2 regions of the Methylobacillus methanolivorans genome follow, and region 1 is predicted to be linked to the other one. Evidence: riboswitches for the same ligand, from Rfam matches in the RefSeq annotation. Region 1 holds a riboswitch; the other holds the start of a gene.

Region 1 (7,525 bases):
AACTTCTGCATGATGCCCACCAGCTTGAGATAGCCATCGTTATTGGGCAGCGACCACAGCAATTGGTATTGATGCCGCAGGCGCTCAATCTCGGGCACCACTTGGCGCAGGATGCCATCCTTGGATTGCTTGACCGACACCAGGCCACGCGGTGGCTCAATACCGTTGGTCGCATTGGCGATCTGGCTGGAAGTCTCGGAAGGCATCAGCGCAGTGAGTGTGGAGTTACGCAAACCGTTGGCGACGATATCCTTGCGCAATTGCTCCCAATCGAGTTGCAGTGCTTCATTGCACACTGCATCCAGGTCTTTCTTGTAAGTATCGATCGGCAAGATGCCTTGCGCATAAGTGGTTTCATTAAACGCACCACAAGGGCCGAATTCGCGCGCAAGCTGTACCGAAGCTTTCAAGAGATAATACTGGATTGCTTCAAAAGTACGGTGGGTCAGGCCTAGCGCTGCTTCATCAGTGTAGCCAGTGCTATTCTTGGCAAGGTAATAAGCGTAATTGATCACGCCCACGCCCAGCGAGCGACGCTTGTCAGTGGCATTAAGCGCCGCCTTGACCGGGTAATCCTGGTACTCAAGCAATGCATCCAGTGCACGCACCACGAGGTCGGCCAAGCCCTCCAGCTCGCCGAGGTTTTCCAGCGCGCCGAGGTTAAAGGCGGACAAGGTGCACAATGCAATCTCACCATGCTCGTCATTGATGTCGTCCAGCGGATGCGTTGGCAACGCGATTTCCATGCACAAATTGGATTGCCGCACTGGTGCCAACTTGGGGTTGAACGGGCTATGAGTATTGCAATGATCGACGTTCTGAATGTAGATGCGACCGGTGCCAGCACGCTCCTGCATCAGCAATGAGAACAAATCCACCGCTGGCAAGGTACGCTTGCGGATGCTGTCATCAGCTTCGTATTGCGTATACAGGCGCTCGAACTCGTCCTGGTCGGCAAAGAAAGCGTCATAAAGGCCAGGCACATCGTGCGGCGAGAACAAAGTGATATCGCCACCCTTGATCAGGCGCTGATACAACAAGCGGTTGATCTGCACACCGTAATCAAGGTGGCGCACGCGGTTTTCTTCCACGCCGCGGTTGTTTTTCAACACCAGCAACGATTCAACTTCCAGGTGCCACAACGGGTAAAACAAGGTCGCTGCACCACCACGCACTCCACCCTGCGAGCAGGACTTCACTGCGGCCTGGAACAACTTGTAGAACGGCAGGCAGCCAGTGTGCTGGGCCTCGCCACCGCGAATTTCACTACCAACAGCGCGAATGCGGCCTGCATTCACGCCAATACCGGCACGTTGCGAAACATACTTCACAATCGCACTGGTAGTCGCATTGATGCTATCCAGGCTGTCATCGCATTCGATCAGAACGCAGGAGCTGAACTGGCGCGTAGGCGTACGCACACCGGACATGATGGGCGTAGGCAGCGAAATCTTGAAGGTAGATACCGCATCGTAGAAGCGCTTGATGTATTCCAGGCGCGCCTTGCCTTCATACTTGGCAAACAGGCACATCGCTACCAAGATGTAGAGGAATTGCGGGCTTTCGTAGATTTTCTTGGTCACCCGGTTTTGCACCAGGTACTTGCCTTCCAGCTGCTTCACGGCAGCGTAAGAGAAATTCATATCGCGCCAGTGGTCGATATGCTCGTTCAGCTCATCGAACTCTGCGCGGCTATAGTCGGCAAGCAGGTGCTGGTCGTACTTGCCCATTTCAGTGAGCTTGGTCACATGGTCAAACAAGTGCGGTGGCTCAAACTGACCATAGGCGATCTTGCGCAAATGGAAGATGGACAGGCGAGCAGCTAGGTACTGGTAATCCGGCGTCTCTTCCGAGATCAAGTCAGCCGCGGACTTGATAATGGTTTCATGAATGACATCGGTACGAATCCCGTCATAGAACTGGATGTGCGACTTCAGCTCGACCTGCGATACCGATACATTGTCCAGTCCCTGTGCCGCCCAATCGATCACGCGATGGATCTTGTCCAGGTTGATCGGCTCACGGCGACCATCCCGCTTGGTGGCATTCATGGATTCATACTTTGTCATCTAAGGCTCCCTGTCAGGAAGCAAGGTGTCTCCATGCCTTGGCGACCAGATTCCTGGTCAAGCCTACATGCATGGAGTCAGCAAAATGAACTGCTTCGCGGCACTGGCCACGATAGCTTTTGCTGAGGACACCCCGCCTCAAACGTTATGAAAATAATCTACGGCAGGTTTCCTGGCTTCCGGGTCACCGTGGTTGGCCGGTCTTCCCAGGCCCTACACTCACAGGCCCAGTGACAATTGAAATGGCATACCACTCTCCGGTTACAGTTGCGGGGGCAGCTGTGGCTTGAATAGGCATAAACCCGTGACCACATTCCCTTTTCCCGACTAAATCGAACCGCTGTCGAACACCGTAGTGGGATGGAATATAGCGCAATAAAATGTGCTTGTGTAGCCAACAAAACACTATATATTGATTTTTTGAGGTATATACAGGATTTTTAAGGAGAAATTTTTTGAAGAATTTTCCAGCCATATCTGCATCATGAATTGAGCTATCATGAAACGATATTTTCGCCAAGACAGGCGCGTAAAAATGAGTAATAAATAAAGACCAGCGATGAAACCAGCCACCACTCCCGAACCTAGCCGTGCAGAGATTGAGCAGATACCAGGTGCGTTATTGCTTGAATTTGGCGCAAGTTGGTGCGGCTTTTGTCAGCGTGCACAGCCGCTGCTGAACACCGCGCTGCAGGCTCACCCCAAGTTGCGGCACGAACGCATAGAAGATGGCCCCGGCAAGCGGCTGGGCCGCAGCTTCCGCATCAAGCTTTGGCCCACCCTGATCTTGCTGCACAATGGCGTAGAAATTGGTCGTGTAGTGCGGCCGGAAAGCGTGGAAACGATCACCACGCTACTCCAGGCAACCCTGTCACCTGATTAAGCAGCCAATTCGTTGCGCAACTGCTTTGCCACCTTCACCATATTGTCCAGCGCAGTACGTGTTTCCGCCCAGCCGCGCGTCTTGAGGCCGCAATCCGGGTTAACCCATAACTGCGCAAGAGGCACGACACTGGCCGCACGGCGCAATAATGCCTCGATTTCAGCAATCGTCGGCACACGAGGGGAATGAATATCGTATACACCGGGGCCAATGTCGTTCGGGTAAGTAAACTCGCCAAAGCCATCCAGTAGCTCCATGTGCGAACGAGAAGTCTCGATGGTAATCACATCGGCATCCATGGCTGCAATCGCAGGCAGGATGTCATTGAACTCGGAATAGCACATATGCGTGTGGATTTGGGTGTCATCCTCAGCCACGCTGGCACTGAGCTTGAATGCCCTCACTGCCCAATCCAGGTATTGCTTCCATTCGGCCTGTTGTAACGGCAAGCCTTCACGCAGCGCTGGCTCGTCGATTTGGATAATGCCAATACCTGCCTGTTGCAGGTCATCCACCTCGTCGCGTATTGCCAATGCAAGCTGCATTGCTGTGGATTGACGCGGTTGATCGTCTCGGACAAAAGACCATTGCAACATCGTCACCGGGCCAGTCAGCATGCCCTTAACCGGGCGGCTAGTGAGCGATTGAGCATAACGCGCGGTTTCTACCGTCATCGGCTGCGGACGATAAACATCACCATAAATCACAGGAGGCTTGACGCAACGCGAGCCATAGCTCTGCACCCAGCCATATTGGGTAAACGCATAGCCTGCCAGCTGCTCCCCAAAATACTCCACCATATCGTTGCGCTCGGCTTCACCATGCACGAGCACATCAATATCCAGGGCCTCCTGCTCGCGAATAGCGAGTTCGATGTGCTGCTGCATATCCTGCTGATAACGATCGGTCGATAGCTTTCCCTGCTTGAAGGCAGCACGACTGGCGCGGATATCCGCGGTCTGCGGGAAGGAACCTATGGTCGTCGTTGGCAATGCAGGCAGATTGAAGCGAGCTTGCTGCACAGCTTTACGCTCAGCAAAAGCACGATGACGCTCTGGATTGAGTTTATCCAAGGCAGCAATTCTAGCCTGCACATCCGCATTGTGTACCCGGCTTGAGGTCCGGCGTGATTGCACAGCAGCATCAGATGCGGCCAGCTCGGTAGCGATGCTACCTTCGCCTTCATTCAAGGCGCGCGCCAAGGTCGCAACTTCGGCAATTTTTTCATCCGCAAAGGCCAACCAGTGCTTGATTTCGGGATCAAGGTTTTCTTCATGTGCCAAAGTCACGGGGGTATGCAACAACGAGCAACTTGGTGCTACCCATAAACGATCACCCAGCTTTTGTGCCAGTGGTTGCAAGATATCGAGGCTGCGACGCAGATCGTTGCGCCAGATATTGCGGCCATCCACTACCCCTGCGGATAACACCCAGTGTCCCGGCAAGGCATTGAGCCATGGTGCCAGTTGCTCAGGCGCACGTACCAGGTCAAGATGAATGCCATCGACCGGCAGGCCTGTGATGAAACCTTGATATCGAGATACATTGGCAAAATAAGTCGCCAGCAGAATCTTCGGGCGTTGCGTACGCAACCAGGCATAAGTACGCTCAAATGCTTTCAGCCACTGATCATCGAGGTCTAGCGCCAATACTGGCTCATCGATCTGCAACCACTCAATCTTGCGATGGTAGAGCTCGCGCAACAGATAGGCATATTGCTCTGCCAGTCCATCCAGCAATTGCAGGCGATCATGATCCCTGGCCTTGCTCAGGTACAGCAGGCTGACTGGCCCCAACAACACGGGCTTGACCGTTTTTCCTTGTGCCTGTGCTTCATCGAGGCGGCTAAGGAATTCATGGGCATTGATGGAAAACCGTGTGTCTGCGCTCAACTCCGGCACGATATAGTGATAGTTGGTATCAAACCACTTGGTCATTTCCATCGCAGGCTGGCTGGCATTGCCTCGCGCCAAGGCGAAATATTGCTCCTCCGACAATACTCCCCCTTGAAAGCCAAAACGCTCCGGCACTGCGCCAAACATCACGGCGTGATCCAGCACGTGGTCATAAAACGTGAAATCACCAGCGGTGATGAAGCCCAAACCTGATTGCTTTTGCCAATGCTGCTCGCGCAAGCCCTTGCCTATCTCCTGCAAACCTGTCGCATTGAGCTCCCCTTTCCAGAATGCCTCTTGGGCAAACTTGAGTGCGCGTTTCTCGCCGATCCGTGGATATCCCAGAATATGTGCAATTGCCATGCTTGAATCCCTTGCTTGAATGATGTGAATGAGTTCATTGAAAAAGTGCAGGAATTTTCACGGATGCAATAAATTTAAAAAAGCGAAAGTTTTTTTGATAAACTTGAATTAAATTCATACCAACAAGCACACCATGCTGGAAATCCGCCACCTGAAATCCCTGATTGCGATTGCCGAGACCGGCAAGCTGGCTCATGCTGCCGAGCGGGTATTCCTCACACAATCAGCGCTTTCACACCAGATACGCGTGCTGGAAAATCATTACGACACCCCCTTGTTCCAGCGCACAGCGCATGGCATTCGCTTCACACCTGCTGGAGAGCGTCTGCTGGCCTTGGCCAGGGAAGTGCTGGAAGCGCAAGAAAAAGCCGAGCGTGACCTGATTCGCCTCAAGAGCGATCAATCAGGGGAATTGCGAATAGTGCTGGAGTGCCACACCTGCTTTGACTGGCTGACGCCGGTGATGGATGCCTTCCGCCGCGCCTGGCCAGAAGTCGAACTGGATTTGGTTGCCGGATTCCACAGCGACCCATGGCACTTGCTGCATGAAGGCAAAGCCGACCTTGTCATCGGCAGCCTGCCGGAGAAATTACGCGAACTGAGCGCGATTCCGCTATTCAAGTTCGAGATCATGGGCGTGTTGCCGCCCGAGCATGAATTGCGTAACAAACCACGATTAATGGCAGAGGACTTTGCCGGACAAACGCTGATTACCTATCCAGTGCCGGAAGAGCGCATCGACGTCATCCGCCAGGTGCTCAAACCCGCTGGCATCGAATTCACCCGTCGTACCAGCGAGCTGACTATTGCCATCATGCAATTGGTAGCCAGCCGCCGCGGCATCGCTGCACTACCTAATTGGGGCATACAAAGCTATGTAGATCACGAATATGTGATTGCCAAGCCTATAGGCCGCAAAGGCCTGTGGTCGGAACTACATGCTCTCGGCATGCCGGACATCATGGCTCGGCCATACACCCAAGACCTGGCGCGCATCATCCGCGATACCTGCCTGGAAAAACTCAGCGAGATCAAGTTACTCTAAGCTGTGTCAGGCATACTCTCTGCCCAATGCTCAGCCATGAAGTCCAGCATAGAACGCAAGATCAGCGGCATATGGCTGCGTGTCTGGTAAACCCCATAAATACCTAGCGAACGCGGCTTAAAATCGGGCAACAGCACCTCTAGCTCCCCTCGACTGATGGGTCCAGCCGCCGCATGAACTGGTTGCAGGCTCACCCCTGCCCCGGCAATCGCCGCAGCCAGGAGCACAGTAGAGTCGTTAGCCGTCAGGCTGCCGCTGACAGGCACATGGTATTCCTTGCCTTGGTGCAAAAACGTCCACAGGCTCTTACCAAAATATGAATAGGTCAGGCATTGGTGCATGCCCAGTTCTTCTACCGTCCTGGGAGCACCATGGCGAGCGATATAGGCCGGGGCAGCACAAACAACAGAATGGCAAGTGCCCAAAGGCTTGGCAATCAGGCCTGGGGCCAGATCATTGGTAATACGGATAGCCAGGTCGATCCTATCCTCAACTAGGTTGATGGTGTGATTACTGATCTGCAATTCCACAGCCGCCATCGGGTAGCGCTGCAAATAACGCCCAACCAGCGCCGCCAGCCCATATTGGGCAATAGATTGCGCACAACTGATACGCAACAAGCCATGCGGCTCATCCCCTGACTGTTGTGCGAGATTCATCTCTGCACTAATCGCCAGCATCTCGCGACAGCGCAGCAAGATCGCTTGCCCGGCTTCAGTCAGCGTCATCCTGCGCGTCGTGCGATGCAGCAAGCGTACACCTGCCCATTCTTCCATTTGGCCAAGATACCGCGTCACCATGGCGCGAGACATATCCATGGCCTGCGCCGCAGCCGTCATGCTGCCTTGCTCTGCAATGCACACAAATACTTCTGCCGCGGTAATCCTATCCATGCACAGCCCTTATTTGATCGATTTATGCAACAAACAATTGCATTCTAGGTGATTTTTATCATGAAAGAAAAATCCTATGATGCTGCTCATCATCAAGTAAGGAGTCTGCTGTGCGCCTCAAATCCATGTTGTTCCTGGCAAGTGTATTCATGACCGGTATCGTCGGCCAACATGCTGTAGCCGCTGAGCCATTGAAATTGGAGATTTTTAATCCAGGCGAGCAAGGCTTTTTCCCGGTATCGTCGGAATTGATCAGCGGCAAGCACGATATTGTGTTGATTGACGCCCAATTTCAGCGCAATCATGCGCAGGAATTGGTCAAGCGCATCCAGCAATCCGGTAAACGCCTGACTACCATTTATATCAGCCACAGCGAC
Region 2 (7,525 bases), on a different contig from region 1:
AGATGCGCGAATGGTGTCTGGCGTCACACGCAGTGAATTGCCATGATCGGCCCAGATAGATTGCCAATGATCTTCATACAAAGCATGATAAATTGGCCGTCTCTGGTGCATCGTCAGCCGGAGTTTGTCCGGCTCCCCTCCAAGCATAATCGCGACTTGATGCGGCGTGATGTTCACTCGTTCTGGTACCACTGCTTCCAGGCGAGGTATGCGTTCTTCCTGCGTAAGCTTGGGATAAGCTACGAACAGCATGACCACCCCGGAAATGAACCAGAGCAGCACCAACACCCCAAGCGCTATCCCCAGCCAGCGATGCCAGAGGTGGAGATTGCGCATGGAGAGAAGTTTCATGGTGTCGTACTTGGAAGGTTAGGTTAGTACCGGAATTCCGCAGTTAGCTCGAGCTGGCGTGGTGCGCCGACAACAAGCTGTTGATCATTGTTGTTTGACATAGAGGCATAGAATTTATCTGCCAGATTGCGGATGTTGGCACGCAACGTCATCTGCTTATTGACATTCCATGCAGCACTAGCATCAAACACAGTGTATCCAGCCATCGCAACATTATTGGAATTGCTTGCATAACGCTTGCCAACGTACCGCGCGCCTATCCCTGCTTCCCATTGCGAGGTTTGATAGTAAACCCAGGCATTGGCCAGCTTTTCCGGCACGTTGCTTGGTGTATTACCTGCCCTGGAAATTCCTGTGTTGCCTTCAAAGAGTTCATCGAAGCGTGCATCCAGCAAGGCGGCATTGAAATCGATGCGCCAATGCTCAACTGGCAGCAATGTGGTGGTGAATTCAATGCCTCGCGAGGATTGCTTGCCTCCTTGCACGGAAATCAACGGATCTGTCGGGCTCCTGGTAATGATGTCATCCTTGGCAATGTGGTAGGCAGCCAGCGTGACCTCTCCCTTCGATTGGGGAAGCAGGTGCTTGATGCCCATTTCATATTGGCGCGACCTGGTCAGGTCGAACTTCGCATTGTCGAGATTCAGCCCCAGCATATTGGTGATTGGGTCGGTACCGCGGCTGGTCTGTGCATACAATGAGAAATCAGGTGTAACGTCGTAGACCGCGCCAATTCGCCAGGTGAACGGGGAGAAACTCTGGGAAGAGCTTGCTGCGGGGGCAATGTAATCCTTGCGCTTGGTATCGATGTAGTCCTTGCGCAGGCTGACGAGCAGCTTCAGCTTGTCAGTCGCATTCCAGGCGTTTTCCAAAAACAATGCTCTTTGATCAAGATCCGCAGCATAATTGTTGCGCAATGCCTGGTTGGTGATGAAACTACCTGCGGCTGGGGCATACAGATCGACCGTGTCGGTAAGTGTGTTATTGGTATTCATCTTGTGCATGAAATCCACGCGGGAGATGTCGATACCAACAGCCAAGCGATTTTCCCTGCCAAACATACTGGAGTTGGATGCAAGTTGGAAAATATTGCCGATCTGCTTGAGGTCATGGTCCACATTACGGAATGCGGCACGGGTGACGCGCAATGTCGCAGGGTTCAGGCGCAGGTCATCTGCATAACGCCAGTCGCGCGTTGCGTGAAACCAGTAAGTTTCATTCTTGATGGAAAGCGCTGGGCTGATATCCCACTCGATTTTGGCGCGAGCTCGGGTATCAACAAAATCCATCTTGTTGTTCTCGACGTTGTAATTGTTCTTGCGCAGGCCGTAAAGCAAGTTGCCATTGACTGCAGGAACGCCATAGTTCACGGCAGGTGAGTCTTCAGCATGATCAAGCGTGAAGCCAACACGTACAGTATCGGAAGGCTCGAATTGCCACGAAGTCATGATTTTCTTCGTATCGTAATCGCCGCGATCGATGTAGCCGTTGCCACCCATGACAGATGCGTCAATACGGAAAGCACCGATGTCACCGAGCGCGCCTGTGCCGCCAAGCGCCGAACGGTAGGCGCCGCGTGTGCCGATCCCGACCAATGCTTCCAATGAGGCTTCCCTGCTAGCCTTTTTGCGAACGCTGTTCACAATCCCGCCGCTGGAAGCATCGCCGAATAATGCGGATGCCGGGCCGCGTAGCACTTCGATTCTTTCGTATCCCCAGCTATCTGAAGGGTAGGTCAATGTGCCGGCAGCAGTAATCAGGCGGATGCCGTCTTCTGCCTGGGCGACAGAGTTATTGCCGGAAAAGCCGCGCGATGAAAAAGATTGCCCGACCCCTGGTGTACCAATATCGGAAATGCCAACGGTACGTGTGACGGCCTCACGAATAGAGACATCGCCCCGCTGGCGAATGGTTTCGGCATCCACCGAATCGATGCTGGCAGGCGTTTCCTTGGCAGTCAGTCCCAAACGATTGCTAGTGGTGTTGACCTTGTTGAGTTTGATGCTGGGTTTTTCTGTTTGGCTGGATACGGTGATTTCTTCAAGTACCGCTGTTTCAGCAGCATAAGTACTCGTTGTCATGGCAGACAGGACTGCAATATGGATCAGGTAGTTTGATTTCATTTGTTATTTTTCAGGCAATAGAAAGTCTTGGGAAGAGAATCTTCCCAAGATGAATAGTGAACGCTTAGTAACGGAATTCCGCAGTGAGCTCGAGCTGGCGGGGTGCGCCTACGATTTGTTGCAGATTATTGTTGCGTGATAGTGCTGCATAGAACTTGTCAGTCAGATTACGGATGTTGGCACGTAACGTCATGCGGTCATTAACATGCCATGCAGCACTGGCATCGTAAACGGTATAGCTGCTAATGCTTGAAGTATTGGCATCATTACCGTAGCGCTTGCCGACATAACGTGCGCCAATACCGGCCTCCCAATTTGACACCTGATAGTAAACCCAGGCATTTGCCACTTTTTCAGGTACATTCATGGGCGTGTTGCCAGCGCGTGAAACACCTGATTGTTCTAATTCATCATAGCGAGCTTTTAACAAGGTAGCGTTGAAGTCAAAGCGCCATTGTTCGATTGGAAATAACACAGTGGAAAACTCAACGCCGCGGGATGACTGCTTGCCACCTTGAATTGAAAAGGATGGATTGTCAGGGTTCTGCGTCAGGATGTTGTCTTTGGCAATATGGTAGGCTGCTAGCGTCCATTCGCCCTTTGCATTGGGCAAAGCCTGCTTGATGCCAATTTCAGATTGGCGTGACTTGGTTAGGCTGAATTCAGCATTTGTCAGATTCATCCCCAGTAGCGTTGTAACCGGGTCAGTTCCCTTGCTGGTCTGGGCATAGAGTGCGGTATTTTCTGTGACATCAAACACTGTACCCAGCCTCCACGTCAGCGCTGACAAATCTCTGTCAGTGTCGGGATTGGTTCTATATCCTTCGCGCTTACTATTGATAAAGTCCTTGCGCAAGCCAGCAACCAACTTCAGATTATCTGTTGCATTCAATGCGTTTTCGATGAAGAAGGCTTGTTGATTTAAGTCAGCATCATAGTTTGTTAGGGGAGATGAAGGAGCATTGAACAACCCTTTATAGCCGTTAACAGGAACATTGCTTGGAGTACCGTTGACTGAGCTATGGATGAAGTCAGTGTGTGATATTTCCCATCCAGCGGCAAAGCGGTTTTGGTGACCAAACAAATCAGCAGTAGATGCCAGTTCTATGCGGTTACCGTATTGCTTTTGATCATGTTCAATATTCAGGAAGCTGGATCGTTGAACTAGATTTGTTGCGGAGTTAAATGAATAGTTTTCCGCATTTTTCCATTTCCGGTCAGACTTGAACCAATAGGCTTCATTTCTGAATTTGAGCGTTGGAGATATATCCCACTCGATTTTTGCACGGGCGCGAGTGTCCTGAAAATCCATCGCTTTATCTTCGATGTTGTAATTCTTGTTACGCATAGAATGCGAAAGTCTGCCATTGATCAAAGGGGTGCCAAAATTCGCAGTTGGGGATTCATCAGAATGATCCAGGGTAAAACCGACTTTCAGGTTTTCTGTAGGTGTGAACAGAAAAGAAGTCATGATTTTCTTGCTGTCGTAATCACCACGGCTGATATAACCATCTCCGCCTAGTACAGAAGCATCAATACGAAAAGCGCCAATCTCTCCAATGGCTCCGGTGCCGCCCAGAGCCGCGCGATAGGCACCATAAGTCCCAGCGCCGACCAATGCCTCGATAGAGGTTTCACGGTTTACTTGTTTACGCACACTATTGATAATGCCACCTGCTGATCCATCACCGAATATGATGGATGCTGGTCCGCGTAATACCTCAATGCGTTCGTACCCCCACATGTCGGAAGGGTAGGTTAATGTTCCAGCTCCTGTCATTAGGCGTACGCCATCTTCTGCTTGAGCAACAGAATTGTTACCAGTAAATCCACGAGAAGAGAAAGCCTGTCCATTACCAGGGGCACTGATATCGGTGATACCTGTGGTTCGAGTGACAGCCTCGCGCAAGGTAATGTCGCCACGTTGACGAATTGTTTGCGTATCCAGTATTTCAATACTGGCAGGGGTTTCCTTTGCCGTGAGGCCTAGACGGCTACCTGTGGTGTTTTGCTTTTTCAGGTTGAGGCCAGATTTTTCGGATGTTGCCTTGACCTGAACCTCTTCCAGTGTGGTTTCTTCCGCCAGCGCCCCGCTAGAGAAGATTGCCATCAGGGCCGTTGCCAGGATGTAGTTGCTGTTTTTCATTATTTGCTCCCAATTTGATAGTTCAGCATGACGATGTCATGTGGAAATCAGCCATCTAGTAGGGGCAAGAGGGGGCAATGCATGCAAAGCGGCCACAATGGCAGCTCAGCTTGAGGGCAATGATCAAACCCTCAAAATACATGCATCAATGAGTACGAATGAATGTGGTGAACATTCGCCGATTCCAGGACACCCCGCCCTTGCACGAACAACATGACTGACTTGCGGCAGGTCTCCTGACTCTCGGGTCATCGTCTTGTTTGCGGCCTTCCCGGATCAATATCCAGTGGCAAGAAATGCAAACAGACTCACCGATTACAGTTGCGGGGGCAGTTCCGGATTACGATCATGATGTCTTCACCGGATTCCCTATTAATTTCCCCCTCTTGACGATGGGGAAAACCGTAAGTGGGGCGGATTTTACGGGTGGGAGGTGGAAAGGTCAATGAAAATCATAGGGTTGCTGGTTTATGCCTGAGGCAGTACGGTGATGGTCTGACCCATGCATTCCACCACTTGGCCAGCGCGGATTTTGGCGGTTTTGCGTTGTTCTGGTTGGCCATCGACAGTGACCAGGCCCTCGGCCACCATGGTTTTGCCTCGACCACCGGAATCGGCGATGCCAGTGAGCTTGAGCAGGTTGCACAGTTCGATATAGTCGTCACGCAGGGTGAATTCCATGAGGTCATGCCTTGAGGTTGAATGCCCGCGATTAGACCATGTTTTCCAGCATGGTGAAACGAGCGTGCGCTGCTTTCACGTAAAATAACGCCTGGTTCATCAACAAGGGTATGTCATGCAGCATTTTTCTCCACCAGCATTCGGGTCACGCTTCACCCAGGCTATCACCACATTTGATGCACGCAATGCCCGCGACCCTAACCAGACTTTGGTTGATGCTGTGGCAACGCCGAAGGAGCTGGCCTATGCCCAGCGCATGACTGAGATGCTGCAACGCTACCAGCCCGATGCGCCCGAAACACTGCACTTGGCGGCCCGTTGTCAGCACATTGAGCGCTGGACGTTGCCGCGCGATGCTTACCCCATGACCAAGCCGGGTTATCACCAATGGCGGCGCAAGCTCAAGGAATATCATGCCGAAGTGGCGAGCGAGATCATGCAGCAGGCGGGATATGACGCAGAGGCGATCGCACGGGTTACCAGGCTGGTGAGCAAGGATGCGCCGCTAGCAGATGCTGAGATGCAGGTGCTCGAAGATGTGATTGTGATGGTATTTGTCGAGTATTACCTGGAAGAATTTGTCGGTCAGCATCCTGAATACGATGTGCCGAAATGGAAGGATATTTTACGCAAGACGCTGCGCAAGGTATCCAAAACCGGACACCAAGCTTTGCTGACCCAGGTGAAAGTACCCCAGGCGCTGGTGCCGCTGATTCAGGAAGTCATGACGGAGGAGGGTTGGCTGTGAGCCTGCGTGAGCGACAGCTGGTCTTATTCCAGCAGTAGGCCGCCACTACGCTGGTTTGAACCCGTTGGTCGGGTGAGGGAATGTACCGTCGCCGTAGGCACGGATGACTTGCGCAATGACCACTTGGTAGCCATTGAGCCAGTTGGCTTGCGCCGCCTTGGCCTCCAGGTGCCTGGGATGCTGCATTAATTCTTGCAGGCCTTGCATGTTTTCCCAGTAGTACACATTGCAGATGCGCCCATTTTCCGGGTTTTCCCAAGCTTCTTCACCGAGGTAGCCCGTCGTGTTGCGGGCAAATACAGCAATTTCTGAATCAATTTGCTGGAATCGTGTGTCGAATTGTTTTTTATCAAAAATAAATGTGGCGCTATACATGCTGCCCCTAACTTTTCAGCTGCAATGGTAATCCTGCCGCAATAAAACTGACTTTGTTGCAGATGGCTGCAACTGCCTGGTTGAGGCGGCCTGCTTCGTCCTGGAACTGCCGGTTGATTTCTCCCAGCGGCACGATGCCCATGCCGACTTCATTGCTCACCAGCAAGATCTTGCCGGGTAGGCCAGGCAGTGTTTCCAGCAGGATGGCGCGTTCGTGCGTCCAATCCACACCCTCTGGCGGTGCGCATTCCGGGCAGATGCACTGCGCTAGCCACAGGGTCAGGCAATCCACCAGCAGGCAACGGCCCGGTGCAGCTTGTTGTTGCAGGGTTGCTGCCAGTTGATGTGGCACCTCGACGGTTTGCCAGTGGGATGGGCGGCGTTGCTGGTGCTGGTCTACCCGCTTGCCGAATTCATCGTCATAGACCTGTGCCGTGGCGATATAAACAACTTCCAGGCCACTTTCCTGGGCTATTTTTTCTGCATAAGCGCTCTTGCCGGAGCGGGCGCCACCCAGAATCAAGTGATGGTCGTGTGCATTCATGGTCAACTCCAATGCTTGCTGTGCATCTGTTGGACGCCCCAGCGCTGAATAATGGTTTGCAATTGCGCCAAGCCATGCCGAATGGCAGAGGGGCCTGGTTGCAGGATGTCGGCAGACTTGATTTCATGCACTTGCCCGGCTTGCACGGCAGGTATCGCCAGCCAGCCCGGCCTTGCCAGTACTTGTTCCGGCAGGAACTTCTTGCCGCACCAGGAGCCGATGATGATATCAGGCTGGCGCTGGATGACCTCATCCGCTGCAATGACGCGCTCCTTGGCGGATTTGCAGGCGGATAATTCGGCGAAGCAATCGGTGCCGCCAGCAATCGCTATCAACTCTCCCACCCATTGGATGCCGCTGATCAGCGGGTCATTCCATTCCTCGAAATAGACCTTGGGGGCACAGGGCAGGTAGCTCGCGGTCTCGGTAGCTTGCTGTATACGCGCCTCCAGGTCAGCAATAAGGGCCGTAGCGCGGTCAGATGCATAAGTCAGTGCGCCCAGGGTGGCGATCATATCGAAGATTCCCTGGATAGAGCGTTGATTGAAGACATGCAC

The links. A riboswitch is a leader RNA that binds a small molecule or an ion and turns the genes downstream of it on or off. The one in region 1 is predicted to bind cobalamin.
Region 2: another riboswitch for cobalamin. It lies ahead of LG202_RS09620 (TonB-dependent receptor); the one in region 1 lies ahead of nrdA (class 1a ribonucleoside-diphosphate reductase subunit alpha).

What each region holds. Positions count from the first base shown of each region.
Region 1 is NZ_BAAILT010000002.1:410,666-418,190, reverse strand. Features, by position in the region: gene nrdA (class 1a ribonucleoside-diphosphate reductase subunit alpha) at 1-2,069, opposite strand, end outside; cobalamin riboswitch at 2,215-2,439, opposite strand; gene LG202_RS03245 (thioredoxin family protein) at 2,629-2,952, shown strand; gene metE (5-methyltetrahydropteroyltriglutamate--homocysteine S-methyltransferase) at 2,949-5,210, opposite strand; gene LG202_RS03235 (LysR family transcriptional regulator) at 5,344-6,255, shown strand; gene LG202_RS03230 (LysR family transcriptional regulator) at 6,252-7,148, opposite strand; gene LG202_RS03225 (MBL fold metallo-hydrolase) at 7,259-7,525, shown strand, end outside.
Region 2 is NZ_BAAILT010000003.1:149,042-156,566, reverse strand. Features, by position in the region: gene LG202_RS09630 (PepSY domain-containing protein) at 1-351, opposite strand, end outside; gene LG202_RS09625 (TonB-dependent receptor) at 375-2,474, opposite strand; gene LG202_RS09620 (TonB-dependent receptor) at 2,539-4,620, opposite strand; cobalamin riboswitch at 4,830-5,042, opposite strand; gene LG202_RS09615 (RNA-binding S4 domain-containing protein) at 5,089-5,301, opposite strand; gene LG202_RS09610 (DUF4202 domain-containing protein) at 5,417-6,049, shown strand; gene LG202_RS09605 (antibiotic biosynthesis monooxygenase) at 6,095-6,424, opposite strand; gene cobU (bifunctional adenosylcobinamide kinase/adenosylcobinamide-phosphate guanylyltransferase) at 6,432-6,968, opposite strand; gene LG202_RS09595 (cobalamin-binding protein) at 6,971-7,525, opposite strand, start outside.